DNA from 2 places in the Hydrogenispora ethanolica genome. Region 1 is predicted to be linked to the other one. Evidence: riboswitches for the same ligand, from Rfam matches in the RefSeq annotation. Region 1 holds a riboswitch; the other holds the start of a gene.
The links. A riboswitch is a leader RNA that binds a small molecule or an ion and turns the genes downstream of it on or off. The one in region 1 is predicted to bind glycine.
Positions count from the first base shown of each region.

Region 2: linked by a shared signal. The riboswitch ahead of gcvT (glycine cleavage system aminomethyltransferase GcvT) and the one ahead of EDC14_RS22405 (pyridoxal phosphate-dependent aminotransferase) in region 1 are both predicted to bind glycine.

Region 1 covers NZ_SLUN01000039.1:34,750-39,352, reverse strand. Annotated here, with positions in the region: gene EDC14_RS22405 (pyridoxal phosphate-dependent aminotransferase) at 160-1,353, opposite strand; glycine riboswitch at 1,580-1,687, opposite strand; gene EDC14_RS22400 (2-hydroxyacid dehydrogenase) at 1,735-2,697, opposite strand; gene EDC14_RS22395 (SDR family oxidoreductase) at 2,970-3,743, opposite strand; gene EDC14_RS22390 (substrate-binding domain-containing protein) at 3,897-4,603, opposite strand, start outside.
Region 2 covers NZ_SLUN01000002.1:70,701-75,303, reverse strand. Annotated here, with positions in the region: gene gcvPA (aminomethyl-transferring glycine dehydrogenase subunit GcvPA) at 1-799, opposite strand, end outside; gene gcvT (glycine cleavage system aminomethyltransferase GcvT) at 796-1,893, opposite strand; glycine riboswitch at 2,038-2,140, opposite strand; gene EDC14_RS01920 (hypothetical protein) at 2,332-2,739, opposite strand; gene EDC14_RS01915 (C40 family peptidase) at 2,837-3,550, shown strand; gene EDC14_RS01910 (putative glycoside hydrolase) at 3,653-4,603, opposite strand, start outside.

The sequences.
Region 1 (4,603 bases):
GCTTGGGCGAGCCGCGGTTGGACGCCGGGAAAGCCGGGAACCCCATCGATAAAAAAACCTTGCTCCGGAAGGAGCCAAGGTTTTTTCACGGAGCCGCCGGCCCGGGAGGGCCGCCATCATTGCCGGATCATTCGGGAATGGCGGCTCCGGCCCGGAGAGTCAGGCCCGTCTTTCCAGGGCCTCCTTGATCCGACGCAGCCCTTCGCGGATCTGCTCCTTGGAAGTGGCGTAGGAAAGCCGGATGTACTCCTCGGTCTCGCCGTCATTCTTCCGGCCGAAGGAGGTCCGGGGCAGTACCGCCACGCTGCCCTCGAAGAGCAGATACTCCTGGAGCGCTTTGGAATCTTTGAAGCCGAGCCTGCGGCAAGCCTCAGTCACGTTGGGGAAGACGTAAAAGGAGCCTTGCGGCCGCAAACAGCGAATCCCTTCGATAGCGTTCAAGCCGTCGACGATCCGATCGCGCCGTTCCTTGAACTCCTGCACCATCCGGTCTGAAGCGTGCTGCGGCCCTTGCAGCGCCTCCAACCCGGCATATTGCGTGAACGTGGCGGTGCAGGACTCGCAATTCGTCTCCAGCCGGGCGATGTCCCTGGCCAGATCCCGGTTCATCACGCCGTAGCCCAGCCGCCAGCCGGTCATGGCGTAGGTCTTGGAGAAGCCGTCGATCAGGATGGTCCGCTCTTTCATCCCCGGCAGCGAGGCGATGCTGGCAAACTCCCCTTCATAGAGGATCCGCGAGTAGACTTCGTCGGAGATGACCCACAGATCGTGGCGGATCGCCAGTTCGGCGACGGCTTCCAGGTCGGCCCGGCTCAAGACGCCGCCGGTCGGATTCTGGGGCGAATTCAAGATGATCAGCTTGGTCCTGGGCGTGATCAAGCGGCGAAACTCATCCAAGTCGAAGCTGAAGCCTTTCCGTTCCAGCAAGGCCGCAGGAACGGGCCTGGCCCCCACGAAGTTGATCATCGATTCGTAGATCGGAAAACCGGGATTGGGATAGATCACTTCGTCCCCTTCATCGACGCAGGCGAGGATCCCGTGGAAGATGATGGGCTTCGCGCCGGGCGTGACCACCACTTCCTCCGGGTCCACGGCGATCCCCCGCGTCCTGGAGATATAGGCGGCGATCTCCTCCCGGAAAGAAATCAGGCCCGCCGACGGGCCGTAATGGGTCTCGTTCCGGGCGATCGCCTCCATTCCGGCCTGTTTGACATGGGCCGGGGTGTCGAAGTCCGGCTCGCCGATGCAGAAACTGACGATGCTCCGGCCCTCCTTCACCAGTCGGTTCACGACCGCCAGAACCTCAAAGGCGTTTTCCGTGCCGAGCCTGCTGATACGTTTCGCTTTTTCCATTCCATGACCCCTCCTTTGATTTTCGCCAACCGGGATCCCTTCAGCCGCATTCGCGGATAAAAAAAACAGCGCATGACCAAAGTCTATGCCCTGTTTGCTGACCTGAGAGTTTCCGCCCCGCGCCCTTGGCGGGGTTTTGCTCCTTCGGTATGACGCTCAGGCGATTTGCCTTCCCCATTCTTGCCGCGGCGAATGGCAATGGCCGAACGTCAACTTTTCAGAGTTCTGTCCGGATACGGTCCTTTTGCCTGAAAGATTCGCCGGAAAGTTGACCCCTTTCCGTTGCTTGCTTCTTCGGCTCCCGCCCCGGGCGGGTCTCTCCCGTATCGTTCATCCAAAAGCGATATTCAGTTATCGGTGCAATGCCCGCCCGGAAACGGTTTAGCGGTTGACCCAGTTGGGCGGAGTCTCGCCGCGCAGCGCCGCCAGAATATTCTCCGCCGCCATCAGGCCCATTTGGGTCCGGGTCGCAATGGTGGCACTGGCGATGTGCGGCAGGATGACCACATTGTCCAGCTCCGTCAGGCCGGGCGCCAATTCCGGCTCGGCTTCGAAAACGTCGAGCCCCGCGCCCCAGATCGTTCGGTTCCACAAGGCGTCCACCAGGGCGGCTTCGTCAATCACCGGTCCCCGGGAGGTGTTGATCAGGATGGCGGTCGGCTTCATCAGGCGCAGCTCGGCGGCACCGATGAAATGCCGGGTCTCGGGAAGCAGCGGAATGTGGAGCGAAACAAAGTCGGACTCCCGGAGCAATCTTTCCTTGGTCACATACTCGGCGCCGGTTTCGGCTTCGAACTCCGGATTCCGTTGCACGTCGCAGTAGAGCAGCTTCATCTCAAATCCCTTGGCTTTCTTCCCGAAAGCGCTCCCGATCCGGCCTCCGCCGAAGATCCCCAACGTTTTCCCGGTGACATCCTGCCCCAGGAACAACATCGGGCCCCAGCCCTCAAAACGGCCGGCCCGGGTGAATTGATCGGCCGGCACCACCCGGCGGGCCACGGCGAAAAGCAGGGCCCAGGCCAGTTCGGCGGTAGTATCGGTCAATACCCCCGGAGTGTTGGTGATGAGGATCCCCCGGTCGCTCGCGGCCTGCAGATCGATGTTGTTATAGCCCACCGCGTAATTGGCGAAGATCTTGGCTCCTTTTGCGGCATCCAGCACCGCGACGTCGATCGTATCCGTCAGCAGGCAAAGCACCGCGTCCCTGCCCGCCACCTCCCGCAGCAACTCCGCGCGGGTCAAAACCCGGTCCTCGGAATTGACCGTTACCTCGCAGTGTTGCTGCAAACGCTCGATGGCCGGCTGCGGGATCATCCGGGTCACATAAACGTTCCATTTCGGCATGACGAACACCCTCCGGTTCCTATCTCTGAGATAAATTATGCTCCGCAATGGTTAGAATTCCTCTCATTTTTCGACGGATGAAATCAATTTCCTGCCGGTGCAACAAGAGTATTCCACGCGGCCTGTCATAGCCTATCAAGCTTTCAAATGCGGGATTGCGTTTTAGAGGAAGCCGTATTTTCCAATTCGCCACAGCCAGGAGATTTTTTCAATGAACAATAAAATGAGGCTGTCTTTGGGTTCGGAAAGACAGCCCCGTCAAACACCATTGGTTATTGGATGGTATAACCGCCGTCGATGACCAGATTGGCCCCGGTGATCATATCAGCCGCGTCACTGGCCAGGAAGACCACGCCGGCGGCGACCTCTTCCGGATAGCCAAACCGGCCGGCCGGAATCTTCTTTTTCATCGCTTCTCCGACCTCGCCCGCCCAGGCCTTCTTGCCGAGTTCCGTCAGGATCACGGTGGGCGACACCGCGTTGACCTGAATGTTAAATTCCGCCCATTCAATGGCCAAGACCTTGGTCATGCCGATGATCGCGGCCTTGCTGGCGCAATAGGCAACGTGCTTGTCGAGGGCGATCACCCCGGCTTGGGAGGCAATGTTAATAATTTTTCCGCCGTTCCGCTGAATCATCGTTTTCCCCACCGCCTGGGCGATCATGAACGGCGCCTTCAAATTGATGGCCATGGTCTTATCCCAATCATTCTCCGGCAAATTCTCCGCGTCGTCCAGGAATACCACTCCGGCGCAGTTGACCAGGATGTCAATCTTCCCGAAGGTCTTGATGCTATCGCCAACCATCTGGCGGATACTTTCATTGCTGGTTACATCCACCACCAGCGGCAGGATTTTTACGCCCAGTTCCCCCAGGGAAGCCGCGACTTCTTTCACTTCAGGCAGCCGGTCCACCAGAATCAGAGCGGCGTTCTTCTCCGCGAACAGCGTGGCGATGGCTTTGCCGATCCCGCTGGCGGCTCCGGTGACCAGCGCGACTTTTTGATCCAGATTAAAGTTTTTATCAAAACCGTTAAACTCTTTCATGCTGATATCCCCTTTCATATCGGAAAGAAAGGCCCGAAGAAGCTGAACTTCGGGCACTTTTCTCTACGTAAAGCTTCCGTCTTCTACAGGCAACGACGTGATTCGCATCACCTTAGGTTAGGTCAAGGATCATATCGTTGCTTATCCTATCGGTTACCGGCTGGTATCCACTTTCCGTTGGGAGAGCAGTTTATCGGCATTATCCTTGGTCACGGGAACCCAGGGCACATTATAGACTTTCTGCATGGTTTTACCCCACACCATGTCTTTCCAGCAATCGGCTTGCGGTTTGTAGCTACTTCCGATCAAGGCCCGGAGCGCCAAATCCAAAGCTCCTTGCGATTGTCCGGTTGCATCCTGTAAGGTGCAACTGGCCAGTTCGCCGCTTTTAATTCCCAATAAAGCGTCGGTCACGCCATCGATTCCCGCCGTCGGGATGGTTTTGGGGTCGATGCCCGCTTGTTTCATGGCTTGAATCGCTCCCAGGGCCATTTCATCGTTTTGGCCGATCACGCCGTTGATCTTCCCCGGATAGGCATTCAGCCAGTTCTCCATCAGGCTCAACGCCTCGGCGCGCGACCAGTTGGCGGTCTTCATCTCAAGGACCTTCACAGCCGGGTATTTCCGGATCACATTCAAATTTCCTTTTCTTCTTTCGATCTGAGCCGATTGGCCGATCGGCCCTTCGATGATGACCACGTTCCCCTTGTGGCCGATCTTGCTCAGGACCGCTTCGGCCTCGATTTCGCCGGCTTTGACATCATCCGAACCGATATAGGAGGTCAAATGATCGCTATTCACGCGGGTGTTCGAACCAATCACCGGAATCCGCGCTTGATAAGCCGCTTCCACCGCCGCGG
Region 2 (4,603 bases), on a different contig from region 1:
ATCCCAGCGGCTGACCTTCTCCGACCACAATTTCGGCCCCGAGACGGCCGGGAGCTTCAAGCAGTCCTAAGGTTAAAGGTTGCACGTAGCTGATGGGAACCGCTCCGGCTTGACGGGTCAATTCAATCAGACGCGACAGATCCTCGAGGATTCCATAGCGATTCGGGTTTTGGATTACAACTGCGGCGCATTCTTCACTTAAGGATTTGGCAAGGTGTTCTATTTCTTGAACTCCCGCCGGACAGGGAAGGATGATGATTTCAACGCCACTGTCCCGCAAATAGGTGCGCACCACCTCGATGAGAGAGGGATGAAGCGTTTCGGGCAATAAGACCTGATTGCGGCGAGTCTCTTTCAATGCCATTAAGACTGCTTCGGCCAATGCCGTGGGTCCGTCGTATAACGAGGCGTTAGCAACCGGCAGACCGAATAACTCGGAAATATAGGATTGAAATTCGAAAATGGCTTGGAGCATTCCTTGGGAAAGCTCGGGCTGATAAGGCGTGTAGGCGGTATAAAACTCAGAGCGTTTGGCGAGATGGTTGACAACCGCCGGGATATAGTGCTGATAAGCTCCGGCACCGAGAAAGGAAAGTTCGGGAAGGACATTCATTTCGGCAAGCTGATGGAAACCAGTACTTAACTCTAACTCCGATTGAGAAGCGGGTAGATCGAGGGGCTTTTTTAAGCGCAGTTCCTCCGGGACCTCGGCCAGTAATTCGGCGAAGTCGGATACGCCGATGGTATCGAGCATCGCGCGTCGCTGGCCGTCGGTCAATGGCAAGTAAGGATGGTTCATTGGGCAGCTCCTTTCGAACGAGAATAAAAAGGCAGGGACAGGAAACGGGCAGTTAGAAGTTTGCCCCGGATTTCAATTTGGAAGGGGTCCGTTAGGTCGGAAGAATGTTCGACCAACGCTATCGCTAAGTTTTGGTCAAGGGTCGGAGCATAACTCCCGGAAGTGACCCACCCGACCGGAAGATCTTCTTGAAAGACCCGGAATCCGGAGCGGGGGATGCCCCGGTCGACCATGGACAGCCCAATCAGTTTCCGGAAACCGCCGCTGGCTTGAATGGCGGCCAAAGCATCTTTTCCGATAAACTCGGGTTTTTCAAATTTTACAAAGCGGGACAGACCGGCTTCCAAAGGATTGATCTCTGCCGATAACTCCTGCCCGTACAAGGGAAGCCCCGCTTCAAAACGGAGCGTATCACGGGCACCCAACCCGATGGGCTTGATTCCAAAGGAAGCTCCTTCGTCCATGAGAATCTCCCACGCCCGAACGGCGTTTTGGGCCCCGAGGTATATCTCAAAGCCGTCTTCGCCGGTGTAGCCGGTCCGGGAGATCAAAACCGGGAATTGCGCCAAGCGGGCTTCGGCGATAAAATGGTAATAGCGCAATGAATCCAAGGGCTGATGCAGAATTTGTTCCATTAACAATTGGGCTTTCGGTCCCTGGATAGCCAGCTGTGCAGTCTGGGTTGAAATATTCTCGATGGAAACCCGATGTCGGGAACGGTGAGCCACCAACCAATCGAAGTCTTTCTCAATATTGGAGGCATTCACCACGACCAGAAAATCGGTTTCCGTCAGGCGATAAATGAGTAAATCATCGACGGTGCCGCCATCCTCATAACAGAGCGGCGAATAGCGAATCGCTCCCGGTTGCAGCGTGGCGATGCGGTTGGTGACCATTCGGTCGAGAAACGCGGCGGCATCCGCTCCGCTGACCTTGAACTCCCCCATGTGGGATACGTCAAAGAGGCCGACGCTCTGCCGCACCTGGCGATGCTCATCAATAATGCCGCTGAATTGGACCGGCAGATCCCAGCCGTGAAAGTCGACCACTTTGGCGTGATGCCGGGCATACACGGGAAATAAGGGTGTTTTCATGCGATAACTCCTTTCAACTTTCGTCGCGTCGGGACAAAATAAAAAGACAGGGAAAGACAAATGCCTTACCCTGTCCGCTTACCAGAGAGAATCCCATCCAGCGATGGTTACCCCGTAGGTGTCCGCACGGACTCTCCAGAGTGTGGTCCGATTACGGTCATGGAACCTGAGAGATTCATTGGGTCAAATGGCTCTTGGCCCAACTTGCTCCTTCGGTGGCCTCATGGCGCTCTCCCGTAATCATCATCCCATCATTCAACCAAAAGTATTCGGTGTTTCCTGGAAAAATCCTCTCGGAATCGTATAGTCCCGAAATTTTTTGGTCCCCGCTTGAACCTTCAGGGGCGCAACGGCGTCAAACAAACATTGGACAAGTGGGGAAGCTTCGGCAAGCCAATCTGCGTCCTGACTCGGTTGTCAAAAATTCCTTTGGGTGAATCAATGCTTCGATGTATGAAGGTTCCGCCACCGCGCGCAAACTAGGTACAGCAAGATAGCCAAGAGACCGATCGTGAAAGGTACCGTAAAAATTTGGAGGTATTCCCGCAACCCCCAATAGGCGGAAAAGCCGAAAGAGAGAAACCACAACGGCAGGTAGCCGACAAAACTGACGATAAACGGCGCAAGCCAGCGCGAAACATCCTGATAACAAGCTATCGTGCGCAAAGCTAAAATTAATGAAAAAATTGGACTTGTTAGCAGGAGAATGGAATAAATCCATAGAAGTGTATCCAGAGATTTGGGAACATTCCATTGAACGCTGGCTAGAAACAAAATGATGGGCACCACCAACAGCAGCAAATTGTAAGCGAGACAAAGCAGGGTGTTGTAAACCAGTCGCTTCACCGGGTTCCACCTCCTTTACGTTATATATGAGGGATTTTTGCCTCTAGAACACTTTTTGAGAAACAGCGGAACGTTATTTTATAAATAAGGAGGAGTCATGCGCAAAACATTATTCATCGCAATCGTGTTACTGCTGGCGATCGCCACGCCGACTCTTGCCGAAAATACTTCCATGCGGGGACTGGTCAGCGCCGACAAGGTCAACTTCAGGTCCGGACCCGAGATGACCGCCGCAGTGCTCGGAAGTTTAAGGTTTGGCGAGGCCGTGACGATTCTGGAAAGTCAAAAACCCTGGGTGAAAGTAGAGTTGGCCGACGAGCGGCAAGGCTGGATTCATGAACAATTTTTAGTCGTCGGCACCGCCGACGGCAAGAGTTTGCGCGCCTTACGCGGGGCAACGGAGGTTGTCAGCCGGGCCCGGAGTTATATGGGGACCCGTTATATTTGGGGCGGCGGTTCGGTCCGCGGTTTTGACTGTTCGGGTTTTACAATGTATCTTTACCGCCAGATCGGCTTGGAATTGCCCCATAATGCCGCCGCTCAAATGACGAAAGGAACGCCTGTTTCCCGGGAGAACCTGCGCCCTGGCGATCTGGTATTCTTTGCGACGATGGGATCGGCCACTGTCAATCATGTCGGGATCTATATCGGGGATGGCGACTTTATCCACGCTTCGTCGGGCTTCGGAGCGGTTCGGATCAGCCCCTTGAGTGAAGGCTATTATGATGTCCGTTATCGCGGCGCCCGCCGAATCCTAGAGAATGCGCCGCTCAATTTCGCGGATCTGCCCCAAGAATCCTCCGAAGAATAAACGTTTAACAGTTCTTCCGGAAGGGATTTCCTGATATAAGTTTGCAAATCAGCAAAAAGAAACCGAGCAGGCATGCCCGGTTTCTTTTTATTGTTTTCGGGGTTATTTCGCGGGATATTTAGAGGCGTCATAACGGTTGCTGGGATTCCAGAATAGCCAGTCCCGAATGCCGTTGGCGTGTAACGCTTTGATTTGCAGCTCCAATTGCTCCCGCCCGTAAGGATTGCCGAGGTTAAAATCTTGTAGCCAGGGCCGGAGCTTTCCTTCGCTCCCCGGGATTCGCTGTAAGGCATCCTGCATGGCGCGGCAGACGATCTCGTACGGATGGCGGTCGGGAACGGCGATGCCGAAGGTCCCTTTGGGATAATGGGAAGGGTACACCATGGGGGAAATATAATCCGTCGCGGCGGCGATCTTCTCCAATTTTTGCCCGATATTGTTGTCATTGGGAACGGATAAAACCAGGCCGAAGATGTCGGCGGAAAGCGGCACTCCCATGGCATTCAGCTCACCTTTGGCATAGAGCAGGAAATCCCGGATGACATCCTCTTGCGGAGCGCCGTTGGCGAAAGGATAAACGCAATTGCGGATCCTGCCGTCGCTTAAAAAACGCACGTAATCGAATTGAATCTCTTGGAAGCCCAGAGCCACCGCTTCCTTGGCAATATTCAGGTTATACTGCCAAACCTGCCGGCTATGGGGATCCACCCAGACCATCCCCTTATGGTCGCGCCATAGACCGCCGTTCTTATCGCGCACCGCCAGCTCCGGACGTTCCTGCGCGAGCAGCGGATCTTTGAAAACGACGATCCGGGCGATCGTATAAATGTGCTCCTGGCGTAACCGGGCCAGGAGTTCCCGGAGCTGGGGCGCCCGGCGCGAACCGGCGCCGATTTTTTTGGCCATCGGCAGCTCCGAAGGATAGCTGATCATCCCCGTATCATCCTTGACGTCAATTACCAGGGTATTGACTTGGGTTTTCTTAACGAAACCGATCAATTCGTCGATCCGGGATGAACCGGCGATCCATGATGTGATGTAAATTCCCCGGAC